DNA from 2 places in the Streptomyces sp. NPDC001606 genome. Region 1 is predicted to be linked to the other one. Evidence: riboswitches for the same ligand, from Rfam matches in the RefSeq annotation. Region 1 holds a riboswitch; the other holds the start of a gene.

Region 1 (7,130 bases):
ACCGCTCCCTCAGACTCCGAGCTGCCGGGCGGCGGCCGTCACGGTCTGCTCCAGCAGCGTGGCGATCGTCGTCGGACCCACGCCGCCCGGCACCGGAGTGATCAGCGAGGCCCGCTCCACGGCCGAGTCGAAGTCGACGTCACCGACGTTCCCGGGGTTGTATCCGGCGTCGATCACCACCGCCCCGGGCTTGATGTCCTGGCCGCGGATCAGCCGCGGCCGTCCCACCGCGGCGACGACGATGTCCGCCTCCCGGACCGCCGCCGACAGATCCGCCGTCCGCGAGTGGCAGTACGTCACGGTCGCGTCCCGGGCCAGCAGCAGCATGCCCACCGGCTTGCCGAGGATCGCGCTGCGGCCCACCACCACGGCCCGCTTGCCGGCCGGGTCGACGCCGTACTCGTCCAGCAGCCGCAGGATGCCGCCCGGGGTGCAGGAGACGAAGCCCGGCAGACCGAAGCTCATCGTGGCGAAGGAGGCGAAGGTGACTCCGTCGACGTCCTTCTCCGGCGCGATCGCCTCGAAGGCGGCCCGCTCGTCGATGTGTTCGCCCACCGGGTGCTGGAGAAGGATGCCGTGCACGAGCGGATCGGCCGACAACTCCCGCAGGGCCCCGACGAGTTCGGCGGTCGTCGTGGTGGCGGGCAGCTCCACGTGCCGGGACTCTATACCGGCCGTGCGGCAGCGGTTCTGCTTCATCCGCACGTAGGTCACGGACGCCGGGTCCGCGCCGACCAGCACGGTCGCCAGACAGGGCGCGGTACCGGTGCGGGCGGTGAGATCGGCGGCCCGCTTCGCGGTGTCCTCCACGATGCGGCGGGCGAGGGCGGTTCCGTCCATGAGACGGGCCTGGGTCATGCGGCACTCCTGAGCTGTTCGGCATCTGCTCGCCCAGGCGCACGGCATCCACGGTCACGGGCCGCTCCCCGGTGGTGCTCCACCTCAGCGCCAGTCACGGCCCGGGCAACAGCGTAACCGACGGCGCGCCCGGCCCTTGGCCTCGCGGTCCCGTGCGCAACGGTCCACCGCCCGCAGCACCGACCGGAGCAGAGCGGTCCAGCGGGTCTGGCCCACCGCCGCCCGTGCCGAGAAGGTCCAGGTCAGCCGGGAGGTGACCTGGACCCTCGCGGTCCTCCTTCCGCAGCCCGTCCGGCCGGGGGCGTGCCTAGCCCTCCGCATCCCAGGCCTGGATCAGGAGCTGATCGGCGATCTTGCCGTCGCGCAGCGTGATCATCGACTCGGCGATGACACGGGTGCCGTCGGCGTACTCGCAGGACTCGCTGAAGGCGGCGTGGTCGCCCTGGACGACACACTGCTCCAGCTTGTGCGTCATGTCGCGGCTGTAGACGTCGTTCAGCAGCTCGGCGATCTGGTTCCGGCCTTGCAGGACGGTGGGGTTGCTGGGCTGGTGGTCGCGGTCGACGATGCGGATCTTCGCATCGTCCGCATAGAGCGCCAGCAGCGTGTTCCCGGTGTTGCCCTCGATGCCCTTGCGCAGTGTGTCGGCGTTGAAAGCGGATCCTGTTGTGGTGCCCATGGTGACCTCCGTCAGGCGTCCGCGGCCCGGCGAGGAGCCGGTCGCGCTGGCCCCACCTATGAGACTCCTCCGGCCCGGCGGCCCCGGCAAGCGCAGCCGCGGTGCTCCGCCTCACGGGTGAGCGCGGCCCGCGGACCGTGTCCGGGCGCGGCCCGCCGCCGTTGCTGAGGGCATGATGTCAACACGACGTATCGTCGCCGCCCTCGGTCTCGCCGCCGGGGTCACCGGCCTCGCCGCACCGCTCGCCCAGGCGGCGTCCGCTCCGGACTCCGGGCAGATCAACCCCATGGCCGTGCTCGACTCGCTGACCGTCAGCGACATCCCCGCGCAGCACAAGGCCGAGGTACCCCGGGTCTCCGAGCAGGTGCGGCCGCTGAACCAGCTCAGCGAGCTGAACCGGCTGAGCGAGCTGCACCAGGTCACCGACCTCGTCGCCCCGGTGACCGGCCTGCTGCCGGCCGTGCAGGCCTGATCCGCCGGAGCGCACCCGAGGGCCGCCCCGAGCGGGGCGGCCCTCAGTGCTGTCGTCCCCTCCCGCAGCCGCCGCTCAGCGCCGGCCAGTCCCGGCACAGGGCGAGAACGGACGACCTCGCACCGCCCTCGGGGAGGCAGCCGCGCAGCCCGCGGCCGAGGACGTCCTCCGCGCCCAGTTCCAGCCACACCCGCACCCCGTCCCGGTACAGCAGGCCGGCCGCCTCCGCGCACCGGGCCGGGGGCCCCGCCAGCCAGAACTCCGGATCCGCCGTCTCGGCGCCCACCGGGCGGCCGGTGCGGTCGGAGATCAGCGGGACCCGCGGCGGACGGGGCCGGAGAGTGGCGAGCGTACGGCTGTAGGCGCCGAGGACCCCGGCGGTACGGCCGGAGTGCGGCGCCGGACCGGGGCGGCCGTCCAGCAGCCGGGCCAGGGTGCCGACCGCGTGACAGGCGTCCGCCAGCGAGAACACCCCGGCGGCGTACGCGGCGGCCATCCGCCCGGCCGCGTGGCCGAACACCACGTCCGGCCGGACCCCCCAGCCGCGCAGCAGCCGGTACTGCGCCGTCTGGAGCGCGAAGACCGCCGGACCGCTGTACGAGACCCGGCCCAGCAGGGCCGCCGTCCGGGTGCCGTCGGCCGCGAACATCACGCATTTCAGGGGGAGTTCCAGATACGGATCCAGGCGCGCGCAGATGTCGTCCAGGGCCGTGGCGAACTCCGGGAAGGCGGCGTGCAGTTCACGTCCCGCCCCGGGCCGGGGGGAGGCGCCGGCCGAGAACAGGAAGGCGGTACGTCCAGGGCGGCCGTCAGGGAGCATGCCCCCATTGAGGCACGGCCGGGCCATGGGGACACACCAGGCAGATTCCCACACCCTGCAAAAAGATTGTCATCATAGAATGGCCTTATTCGGTCAAATTCTTTCAGGGTGTGGCCGTTGCCCGGTGTTTCGGCGGCCGGAAAGATCCACGATCACCGCCGTGGCCCGTGCCGCCGCCCCCCGGTCCCGCGTAGGGTCGGCAGCGCGAAGCCACACCGAAGGAAGGGACCAGGCCCATGGCGCAGCAAGTACGCGGCGTGATCGCACCGGGGAAGGGCGAGCCGGTGCGCATCGAGACGATCGTGGTGCCGGACCCCGGGCCCGGTGAGGCCGTCGTACGCGTGCAGGCCTGCGGTGTCTGCCACACCGACCTGCACTACAAGCAGGGCGGCATCTCGGACGACTTCCCCTTCCTCCTCGGCCATGAGGCCGCCGGCGTCGTGGAGTCGGTCGGCGAGGGCGTCACCGACGTCGCCCCGGGCGACTTCGTCGTCCTCAACTGGCGTGCCGTGTGCGGTCAGTGCCGGGCCTGTCTGCGCGGCCGCCCCTGGTACTGCTTCAACACCCACAACGCCCGGCAGAAGATGACCCTCGCCGACAGCGGCCGCGAACTCTCCCCGGCCCTCGGCATCGGCGCGTTCGCCGAGAAGACCCTGGTGGCCGCCGGACAGTGCACCAAGGTCGACCCGGCCGTCTCCCCGGCCGTCGCCGGACTCCTCGGCTGCGGGGTGATGGCCGGCATCGGCGCCGCGATCAACACCGGCAACGTCGGCCGCGGCGACTCGGTCGCCGTCATCGGCTGCGGGGGCGTCGGCTCCGCGGCCGTCGCCGGGTCGCACCTCGCCGGAGCGGCGAAGATCATCGCCGTGGACATCGACGACCGCAAGCTGGACAAGGCCCGCAGCCTCGGCGCCACCCACACCGTCAACTCCAAGGAGACCGACCCGGTCGCGGCGATCCGCGAGCTGACCGGCGGCCTCGGCGCCGACGTCGTCATCGAGGCGGTCGGCCGGCCCGAGACCTACCAGCAGGCCTTCTACGCCCGCGACCTGGCCGGCACCGTCGTCCTGGTCGGCGTCCCCACCCCCGAGATGAAGCTCGAACTGCCCCTCCTCGACGTCTTCGGCCGCGGCGGCGCGCTGAAGTCCTCCTGGTACGGCGACTGCCTGCCCTCCCGCGACTTCCCCATGCTGATCGACCTGCACCTCCAGGGCCGGCTCCCGCTCGACGCGTTCGTCACCGAGACCATCCGGCTGGACGAGGTGGAGCAGGCCTTCGAGCGGATGCACCACGGCGACGTCCTGCGCTCGGTGGTGGTGCTGTGATGGCCGCCCGCGTCGAACGCCTCGTCACCAAGGGCCAGTTCACCCTCGACGGCGGCATCTGGGACGTCGAGAACAACGTCTGGCTCGTCGGCGACGACCACGAGGTCGTCGTCATCGACGCCGCCCATGACGCCGAGGCCATCGCCCGCGCCGTCGGCGACCGCCGGCTCACCGCGATCCTGTGCACCCACGCCCACAACGACCACGTCAACGCCGCCCCGGAACTCGCCGACCGCACCGGCGCGCTCATCTGGCTGCACCCCGACGACCTGCCGCTGTGGCGGATGACCCACCCCGACCGCGAACCCGACCGGCATCTCCTCGACGGCCAGGTCTTCGAGGCCGCCGGCGCCGACCTGACGGTGCTGCACACCCCCGGACACGCCCCCGGCGCGGTCTGCCTGCACGACCCCGGACTCGGCGTCGTCTTCACCGGCGACACCCTCTTCCAGGGCGGCCCCGGCGCCACCGGACGCTCCTACTCCCACTTCCCGACCATCATCGACTCGATCCGCGGCCGGCTCCTCACCCTGCCGCCCGAGACCAAGGTCCTCACCGGCCACGGCGATTCCACCACCATCGGCGCCGAAGCCCCCCATCTGGAGGAATGGATCGCACGCGGCCACTGACGGCCCGCAGTCGGGCCGTCGGCCGAAGACGCGGGGCCTGCCCGGGGCGCGCCCCGGACAGGCCCGACACCATCCCTGAACCGTCACCCCGAGGCCGCCGCCAGCGCGTCCAGCACCCGCTGGGTGTCGGCCTCGGTGGTCCGCCAGTTGCTGAACGCGGCACGCAGCCCCGGCACCCCGCCGTACACCGTCGGTGTCAGAAACGCCTCCCCGGTCGCGGCGACCGCCCGCGCCAGCTCCGCCACCCGCTTCTCCGTCGGGTCCTCGGCCAGGGTGAAGCAGACGACGTTGAGCCGCACCGGCGCCAGCAGCCGCAGCCCCGGCAGGGCGTCGACGCCCGCGCCCAGCCGGCGGGCGAGGGACACGTTCCGCTCCACGATCTCCCGGTGTCCGGCGCGCCCGTAGGCCACCAGCGAGAACCAGGCGGGCAGGGCCCGCAGCCGGCGGGAGTTCTCCGGGGTGAGATGCAGGAAGTCCGGCTCGCCGACAGGCAGGCCGAGATACGGCGAGGCGTTGTGGAACACCGCCACCTGGAGATCCCGGCGCCGGGTGAACTGCACGGCCGCGTCATAGGGCACGTTGAGCCACTTGTGCAGGTCCACACAGACCGAGTCGGCCGCGTCGAGCCCGTCGACCAGCGCGGCGTACTCGGGGGACAGGGCGGCGAAGGCGCCGAACGCCGCGTCCACGTGCAGCCAGAAGCGGTGCCGCTCCTTCAGCGCCGCGATCGCCCGCAGATCGTCGAAGTCGACGGTGTTCACCGTGCCGGCGTTCGCGACCACGATCGCCGGCCGGCCGTCCAGGCCGGCGAGCGCCGCCTCCAGCGCGGCCACGTCGACCGCCTCCCTGTTGCCCGACAGCAGCGGCACCGGGCGCAGCCGGTCCCGGCCGATGCCCAGCACCGACATCGCCTTGGTGACGCTGGAGTGCGGGCTGCCGGAGAGGACGTCGACCGGGCCCAGCGCGGCGGCACCGGCCCGGGAGACGTCCACGCCCAGCTGCTCGCCGAGCCACTCCCGGCCGATCGCCAGCCCGACCGTGTTGGACGCGGTCGCGCCCGTCACGAACGCCCCGCTGTGCGCCTCGCTCAGCCCGAACAGCTCGCGCAGCCATGCCACGGTCTCCCGCTCCAGCTCACCCGCCCAGGAACCCCCGGCCCCCGACAGGTTCTGGTCGAACGCGGAGGTCAGCCAGTCGCCCGCGACCGAGGCGGGGGTCGCGCCCCCGGTGACGAAGCCCAGATAGCGCGGCCCCGCCGAACCGGAGAAGCCCGGCGCCCACCGCTCGGCGAACCGGGCCAGTGCGGCCTGGCCTCCCGCCCCCTCGTCCGGGAGGGATGCGCGCGCGGGCGGCGGGCCGGCCGCCACGACCGGCCGGGCGGCCAGCCCCGCCGCCTCCTGGGCGGCGAAGTCACGGGCGGACTGGAGGAGTTCGGGAAGCCGGGAGAGATCGCCGGCGAGGTTGCGGTGCATGCGGCGCAGCGTAGACCGCGGGACAGGCCCGGCGACCGGTCCACTTCGGGGAAACTGGACCAGAGCGCTGGGCCAGAATGACGCGGTGGACACTGGATTCGTCGCCGCGCTCGGCGACTGGCGCGCCCGCCCCGCCCCGCTCGCCCGCGCCCTGGCCGCCGCCGTACGCGAGGCCGTGATCGACGGCCGGCTCCCGGCCGGCACCCGGCTGCCCTCCGAGCGGGAGCTGGCCCGCACCCTGTGCGTCAGCCGCGGCACCGTGGTCACCGCGCTCACCCTGCTGCGCGACGACGGCTGGCTGCACACCCGGCACGGCAGCGGCAGCGCCGTACGGCTGCCCGCCCGCCTCACCGAACGCACCACACCCTGGTCCCTGGACCGGGGCGGCGCCCCCGACGCCGGACTCGACCTCACCCTCGCCGTCACCGCCGCACCCCACGAGGCCTACCTCGCCGCGCTCGCCCGCGCCGCGGCCCGCAGCGCGCCCCTGCTGGTCGACTCCGGCGTCGCCACCGCGGGCCTGCCCCGGCTGCGCGAACTGCTCGCCGACCGCTACACCCGCGCCGGCCTCGCCACCCGCCCCGAGCAGATCCTCGTGACCTCCGGCGCGCAGGCCGCCCTCACCCTCCTCCTGGACCAGCTGCACACCGACCGCAGGGCGCCCGTCGTGGTGGAGAACCCCGCCTACCCCGGCGCCCTCGCCCTGCTGCGCGCCCGCCGCGCCCGCCTGCTGCCCGTGCCGGTCTCCGCGGCCGGCTGGGACACGGGGCACCTCACCGCCGCCGTACGCCGGCACCGCCCCCGGCTCGCCTATCTGGTCCCCGACTTCCACAATCCGACCGGCGCCCATATGTCCGCGCCGCACCGCCGGGCGA
Region 2 (7,130 bases), on a different contig from region 1:
GACTGGCCTTCCACCAGCTCTCCGACGCCTGAGCCGTCAGGACGCCTCGACCTCCGCCTCTGCCTCAGTCGCCGCCGGTGCCTCGCCGAACCGGGCGAGCGCCAGGGCGCCCACGACGGCCACCGCGAAGCCCAGCACCGCCAGCCAGGCCAGGCCCTCCCGGGTGCGGTCGCCGAGCCAGATCACGCCCACCGCCGCCGGGCCGAGCGTCTCGCCGATCACCAGACCGGCCGTGGCCGTCGTCACCGAACCGCGTTGCAGCGCGGAGGTCAGCAGCATGAAGGCGGCGCCGCCGCCGATGACCAGCGCATAGGCCGCCGGGTTGGTGAACAGGTCCGCGGGCCGGAGCGAGTCGATCAGCCGTACCGACACCTCCACCACCCCGAACCCGAAACCGGCCCCCAGCCCCAGCACCAGCGCCCGCGCCCCGCCGGACAGCCGTCCGCCCGCGAACGCGAGCAGCAGCATCGCGGCCGCCACCGCGAGCATCGCGTACCGCAGGGTGTCGGAGCCGGCCCGGTCGCCCTCCGGCCCGGACGCCAGCCCCAGCATCGCGAGCCCGGCGCACACCACACCCACCGCGCCCCACTCCGTGCCGCTCAGCCGCACCTTCAGCAGCCGCGCCGCGACCACCGCGGTCACCGCGAGACTGGACGCCAGGGCCGCGCCGACCGCATAGATCGGCAAGGAGCGCAGCGCGGCGATCTGGAACAGGAAGCCGATCCCGTCCAGCGCCAGCCCGACGATGTACCGCCACTGCCGCATCGCCCGCAGCAGCAGTGCCGCCTCGCCCCCCTCGCCCGTACCGGCCGTCCGCGCGGCCACCGCCTGCAACACCGTCGCGGTACCGAAGCAGACCGCCGCGCCAAGGGCGCACACCATTCCAAAGAGCACAAAGGGACTCTAGGAGAAGGCCCTACCGGTCACCCACTTGGGCCTGCGCTCTTACCGTTCTCTAGGCTGACCGCCGAAACGAAGGAAGCGGTCACGACACACGGGGGAGACGGACATGGCCGACACACGACGGCGACTGCGGTCCGGCACGGTGATCCTCGGCGGCATGGGCCTGCTGGCCGCCGCCCTCACCGCCTGCTCCTCCGACCCGGACAAGCGCTGCGTCGACCGCGACAGCTACCAGGCCGCCAAGGGGTACAAGGCCGTCTCCGACAAGAACTGCACGTCCGTCACGTCCGTGGACGGCGACTGGTACTACGGCGGCAAGAAGAAGGGCTCCTGGGTGAGCGGCGGCTCCTTCACCCCGCCCCGCAAGAGCTCCGGCGGCTCCTCCGGCGGCAGCGGGGTCCACCGCGGCGGCTTCGGCGGCAGCCACTACCACAGCTCCGGCGGCTGAGCCGGACACCCGGTCGGACACCCCGCATGGAACGCCGCACCACCACGCCCCGTCCCGGCTGGCAGCAGACCGTCGAGGAACAGGGACTGGTCTACCCGCTCACCCGCCACCCCGACGGCTCCCTGCGCCCCTACTGGGACGAGAGCGCCTACTACGTCTTCTCCCTGCCCGAGGTCGAGGCGCTGGAGGACACGGTCGGCGAACTGCACCGCATGTGCCTGGCGGCCGCCGACCACCTGGTGACCGGCGACCGCCTCGCCGACCTCGGCATCACCGACCCGCGGGTGGCGGCGGCGGTCGCCGAGTCCTGGACCCGCCGCGCCGAGCTCCCCTCCCTCTACGGCCGTTTCGACCTGCGCTACGACGGCACCGGCCCGGCCAAGCTGCTGGAGTACAACGCCGACACGCCCACCTCCCTGGTGGAGGCCGCGTCGCCCCAGTGGTTCTGGATGGAGGACCGCTTCCCCGGCGCCGACCAGTGGAACTCCCTGCACGAACGGCTGGTCGACGCCTGGCGCGCCCAGGCCCCGCTGCTCCCGCCCGGCAGCCCCCTGCACTTCGCGCACTCCGCCGCCGACGAACTCGGCGAGGACCTGATGACGGTCGCCTATCTGAAGGAGACCGCCGAACAGGCCGGACTCGACACCGACTGGCTGCCCATGGAGGAGATCGGCTGGGACACCCTCTCCGGCCGCTTCGTCGACAACCGGCTCCGTTTCATCCGCGCCCTCTTCAAGCTCTACCCGTGGGAATGGCTCACCACCGACGCCTTCGGCGGCCATGTCCTCGACACCCTCGACAACGGCGGCGGCACCGGCAGCACCCTGTGGATCGAGCCCGCCTGGAAGATGCTGCTCAGCAACAAGGCCCTGCTGGCGGTCCTCTGGGAGCTGTTCCCCGGCCACCCCAACCTCCTCCCCGCCTACCTGGACGGCCCCCGCGACCTGGCCGGCACCCACGGCTACGTCGCCAAGCCGCTCCTCGGCCGCGAGGGCGAGGGCGTCACCGTCCACCCGCCGGGCGCCGAACCCGTCGTACGCGACGAACCCAGCTGCTACCAGCAGCTCGCACCCCTGCCCGCCTTCGACGGCAACCACGTGGTGCTGGGCGCCTGGACCGTCCGCGGCGAACCGGCCGGGCTCGGCATCCGCGAGTCCACCGGCCTGATCACCGACGAGTACGCCCGCTTCCTGCCCCATGTGATCCTCTGATCCGCCGGCCGCACCCCGGCGAGAGGTGTCGCTCGCATGGTGGACGCGGGACCTGCGCCGCGCGACGCGCCCGGTAGGCTGATCAGCGGGCCGTGACTGGCGCGCTGGGATGGGACGGACCATCGGGGAGCGGCCCGGCGGGAAAACAGTGCCGTGCGCCTGGGCCGAACGTAACGCTGTACATGAGTTGTACGCACGCCGTCCGGAGGTCCCCATGCCGAAGCAGCACCCTTCCACCGAGTCCACCGCCTTCCGCGCGGCGCTCGACGTCATCCGCGCGGTCGAGCCGCGGGTCGCCGACGCCATCGGCCAGGAGGTCGCCGACCAGCGCGAGATGCTCAAGCTGATCGCCTCCGAGAACTACGCCTCCCCGGCCACCCTGCTGGCCATGGGCAACTGGTTCAGCGACAAGTACGCCGAGGGCACCGTCGGCCGCCGCTTCTACGCCGGCTGTCGCAACGTCGACACGGTCGAGTCGCTGGCCGCCGAGCACGCCAAGGCCCTGTTCGGCGCCCGGCACGCCTACGTCCAGCCGCACTCCGGCATCGACGCCAACCTCGTCGCCTTCTGGGCCGTACTCGCCGACCGCGTCGAGGCGCCCTTCCTGGAGAAGACCGGCGCCCGCCAGGTCAACGACCTCACCGAGGCCGACTGGGCCGAGCTGCGCCAGGCCTTCGGCAACCAGCGCATGCTCGGCATGTCCCTGGACGCCGGCGGCCACCTCACCCACGGCTTCCGCCCGAACATCTCCGGAAAGATGTTCGACCAGCGCTCCTACGGCACCGACCCGGCGACGGGCCTCATCGACTACGACGCCCTGCGCGCCCAGGCCCGGGACTTCAAGCCGCTGATCATCGTCGCCGGCTACTCCGCGTACCCCCGTCTGGTGAACTTCCGGATCATGCGCGAGATCGCCGACGAGGTCGGCGCGACCCTCATGGTCGACATGGCGCACTTCGCCGGCCTGGTCGCGGGCAAGGTCCTCACCGGCGACTTCGACCCGGTCCCGCACGCCCAGATCGTCACCACCACCACCCACAAGTCGCTGCGCGGCCCGCGCGGCGGCATGGTCCTGTGCGACGACTCCCTCAAGGACCAGGTCGACCGCGGCTGCCCGATGGTCCTCGGCGGCCCGCTCCCGCACGTCATGGCCGCCAAGGCCGTCGCCCTCGCCGAGGCGCGGCAGCCCGCCTTCCAGGACTACGCCCAGCGCATCGTGGACAACTCCCGCGCGCTCGCCGAGGGCCTGATGAGCCGCGGCGCCACCCTGGTGACGGGCGGCACGGACAACCACCTCAACCTGATCGACGTCGCCACCTCCTACGGCCTCACCGGCCGCCAGGCGGAAGCGGCGCTGCTCGACTCCGGCATCGTCACCAACCGCAACGCCATCCCGGCCGACCCGAACGGCGCCTGGTACACCTCCGGCATCCGCGTCGGCACCCCCGCGCTCACCACCCGTGGCCTCGGCACGGCGGAGATGGACGAGGTGGCGGGCCTGATCGACCGCGTCCTGACCACCACCGAGCCGGGCACCACCAAGTCCGGCGCCCCCTCCAAGGCGGCCCACGTCCTGGACGAGAAGGTCTCCCAGGAAATCGCCCAGCGGGCAACGGACCTGGTGGCGGGCTTCCCGCTGTACCCGGAAATCGACCTGGGCTGACCGACGCCCCAAGGGGCAGCCAACCCAGGGGCGCGGGGCCGCATCCATATGCGGCTCCGCCGCGGGGCGCGACCAGCCACGGACGGCCCGCAGCCCCCCGCGCCCCGAACCACCCCCCCACCTCCCGGGCCAACAACCCCCCCAGCCGATGAGACAATGGGCAACATGGCCACCGCTGATCGACCTCGCGTGCTCTCCGGCATCCAGCCCACCGCCGGTTCGTTCCACCTCGGCAACTACCTCGGTGCCGTCCGCCAGTGGGTGGCCCTCCAGGAATCCCACGACGCCTTCTACATGGTCGTCGACCTGCACGCGATCACGGTCCCGCAGGACCCCGCGGACCTGCGCGCCAACACCCGCCTCGCCGCGGCCCAGCTGCTGGCCGCCGGCCTGGACCCGGACCGCTGCACCCTCTTCGTGCAGAGCCACGTCCCCGAGCACGCCCAGCTCGCCTGGGTCATGAACTGCCTCACCGGCTTCGGCGAGGCCAGCCGGATGACCCAGTTCAAGGACAAGTCCGCCAAGCAGGGCGCCGACCGGGCGAGCGTCGGTCTGTTCACGTACCCGATCCTCCAGGTCGCGGACATCCTCCTCTACCAGGCCCACCAGGTGCCGGTCGGCGAGGACCAGCGCCAGCACATCGAGCTGACCCGGGACCTGGCCGAGCGGTTCAACGGCCGCTACGGCGAGACGTTCACGATCCCGGCGCCGTACATCCTCAAGGAGACGGCGAAGATCTACGACCTCCAGGACCCGTCGATCAAGATGAGCAAGTCGGCGTCCACGCCGAAGGGCCTCATCAACCTGCTCGACGAGCCGAAGACCACCGCCAAGAAGGTCAAGAGCGCCGTCACCGACACCGACACCGTGATCCGCTACGACGCGGAGAACAAGCCGGGCGTCTCCAACCTCCTCACCATCTACTCCACGCTCACCGGCACCTCGATCGCCGAGCTGGAGCAGGAGTACGAGGGCAAGATGTACGGCGCGCTCAAGACCGACCTCGCCGAGATCATGGTCGAGTTCGTCACCCCGTTCCGGGAGCGCACCCAGCAGTACCTGGACGACGCCGAGAGCCTCGACAAGATCCTCGCCAAGGGTGCGGAGAAGGCGCGCGCCGTCGCCTCCGAGACGCTGGCGCAGGCGTACGACCGCGTGGGCTTCCTCCCGCCGAGGCACTGAGGGGCACGGACCGGCGCCGCGCCGCACGGACCGGCGCTGAGGCGCACGGTCGTACACACGTCCTCGTGGGCGGAGCGCTGCACATCACTTCCGCTGCGCCTGCCCACAGGACTTCCATGGCCGTACAGTCGATAGCCGACGGCCGGACGGCACGGCTGTGACAAGACGACAGACGCGACGACAGGAGACGACGTGGGGACCGTAACGATCGGCGTGTCGATCGCGGTTCCGGAGCCTCACGGCAGCCTGCTCCAGGAGCGGCGCGCGGGCTTCGGCGACGCCGCGGCTCACTGCATCCCCACCCATGTCACCCTGCTGCCGCCGACCGAGGTGGACGAGGCCGACCTGCCGGCGGTCGACGCGCACCTCAGCGCGGTCGCCGCGGCCGGCCGGCCCTTCCCGATGCGGCTGTCCGGCACCGGCACCTTCCGCCCGCTGTCCCCGGTGGTCTACGTCCGGGTCGTCGAGGGCGCCGAGGACTGCACCTGGCTCCAGCAGCGGGTCCGGGACTCCTCCGGGCCGGTGGCGCGCGAGCTCCAGTTCCCCTACCACCCGCATGTCACCGTCGCCCACGGCATCGAGGAGGCGGCGATGGACCGCGCCTTCGAGGAGCTGGCCGGGTTCGAGGCGGAGTGGCCGTGCACCGGGTTCGCGCTGTACCAGCAGGGCGCCGACGAGGTGTGGCGCAAGCTGCGGGAGTACAGCTTCGGCGGCGCGCTGGTGCCGCCGCAGGCCCTGCGCGGGGCGGACCGCAGCACGGTCTCCTAGACCTCCAAGGGGAGCCGTCGGTACAGCGGGCGCGGGGTGTGGCGCAGCGCCGACATCAGCAGCCGGAGCCGTCCCGGCACCCACACCACCTCCGAGCCCCGGCGCAGCCCCAGTTCGATGGCCGTGGCCACCGCCTCCGGGGTCGTGCCCAGCGGGCCCGCCGCCCGCAGCGGGCCGGGGCGTACGACCATGACGTGCACGCCGGTGCCGTGCAGCGCGTCGCCGAGACCCTGGGCGAAGGCGTCCAGACCGGCCTTGCTGGAGCCGTAGATGAAGTCGGCGCGCCGGGCGCGTTCCCCGGCGACGGAGGACAGCACCACCAGCGAGCCGTGCCCCTGCGCCTGGAGCGCCCGGGCGGCGACCAGCGCGGCGGAGACGGCGCCGGTGTAGTTGGTCTGCGCGACCCGCACGGCCCGTACCGGGTCGCGTTCGTCGTGCGCCTGGTCGCCGAGGATGCCGAAGGCGAGCAGCACCAGATCGATGTCGCCCTCGGCGAAGACCTTGCCGAGCGCGGTCTCGTGGGACTCGGGGTCGAGGGCGTCGAAGTCGACCGTGCGGGTGTCGGCGCCGAGCGCGCGCAGGGTCTCGGCGGCCCGCTCCAGCGCGGGGGAGGGGCGGCCCGCCAGCCACACCGTACGGGTGCGGCGGGCGATCAGCCGGCGGGCGGTGGCGAGCGCGATCTCGGACGTGCCGCCGAGCACGAGCAGGGACTGGGGGAGGCCGAAGGCGTCCTTCACGACAACTCCTGGAAGACGGGCCGGGCGTGCAGTGGTCGTCACAGGCCCAGGCGGCGGGCCAGGTCCGAGACGAAGACCCCGCGTGGGTCCAGGTCCGCCCGCAGGGAGCGGAAGTCGCCCAGTCGCGGGTACATCGCGGCGAGCAGATCGGGGCGCAGCCGGCCGTCCGCGGCCAGACAGACCCGGCCGCCGACCGCGGCGACCTCCTCGTCCAGGGT

What was found. Region 1 has a riboswitch for ZMP and ZTP ahead of ACWCV9_RS01830 (bifunctional 5,10-methylenetetrahydrofolate dehydrogenase/5,10-methenyltetrahydrofolate cyclohydrolase). Riboswitches for the same ligand answer to the same signal wherever they lie in the genome.
Region 2: it holds a riboswitch for ZMP and ZTP, as region 1 does, so the genes downstream of both, ACWCV9_RS20880 (glycine hydroxymethyltransferase) here and ACWCV9_RS01830 (bifunctional 5,10-methylenetetrahydrofolate dehydrogenase/5,10-methenyltetrahydrofolate cyclohydrolase) in region 1, are expected to answer to the same signal.

What each region holds. Positions count from the first base shown of each region.
Region 1 covers NZ_JBSFHC010000001.1:393,760-400,889, reverse strand. The annotation lists gene ACWCV9_RS01830 (bifunctional 5,10-methylenetetrahydrofolate dehydrogenase/5,10-methenyltetrahydrofolate cyclohydrolase) at 10-858, opposite strand; ZMP/ZTP riboswitch at 883-966, opposite strand; gene ACWCV9_RS01825 (nuclear transport factor 2 family protein) at 1,166-1,537, opposite strand; gene ACWCV9_RS01820 (hypothetical protein) at 1,710-2,009, shown strand; gene ACWCV9_RS01815 (acyltransferase domain-containing protein) at 2,053-2,829, opposite strand; gene ACWCV9_RS01810 (S-(hydroxymethyl)mycothiol dehydrogenase) at 3,066-4,154, shown strand; gene ACWCV9_RS01805 (MBL fold metallo-hydrolase) at 4,154-4,783, shown strand; gene ACWCV9_RS01800 (pyridoxal phosphate-dependent decarboxylase family protein) at 4,867-6,255, opposite strand; gene ACWCV9_RS01795 (aminotransferase-like domain-containing protein) at 6,341-7,130, shown strand, end outside.
Region 2 covers NZ_JBSFHC010000011.1:72,364-79,493, reverse strand. The annotation lists partial or broken gene ACWCV9_RS20900 (ATP-binding cassette domain-containing protein) at 1-32, shown strand, start outside; gene ACWCV9_RS20895 (DMT family transporter) at 37-882, opposite strand; gene ACWCV9_RS20890 (hypothetical protein) at 1,010-1,351, shown strand; gene ACWCV9_RS20885 (glutathionylspermidine synthase family protein) at 1,378-2,562, shown strand; ZMP/ZTP riboswitch at 2,645-2,734, shown strand; gene ACWCV9_RS20880 (glycine hydroxymethyltransferase) at 2,777-4,225, shown strand; gene trpS (tryptophan--tRNA ligase) at 4,382-5,407, shown strand; gene ACWCV9_RS20870 (2'-5' RNA ligase family protein) at 5,600-6,175, shown strand; gene ACWCV9_RS20865 (SDR family NAD(P)-dependent oxidoreductase) at 6,172-6,912, opposite strand; gene ACWCV9_RS20860 (FAD-binding protein) at 6,951-7,130, opposite strand, start outside.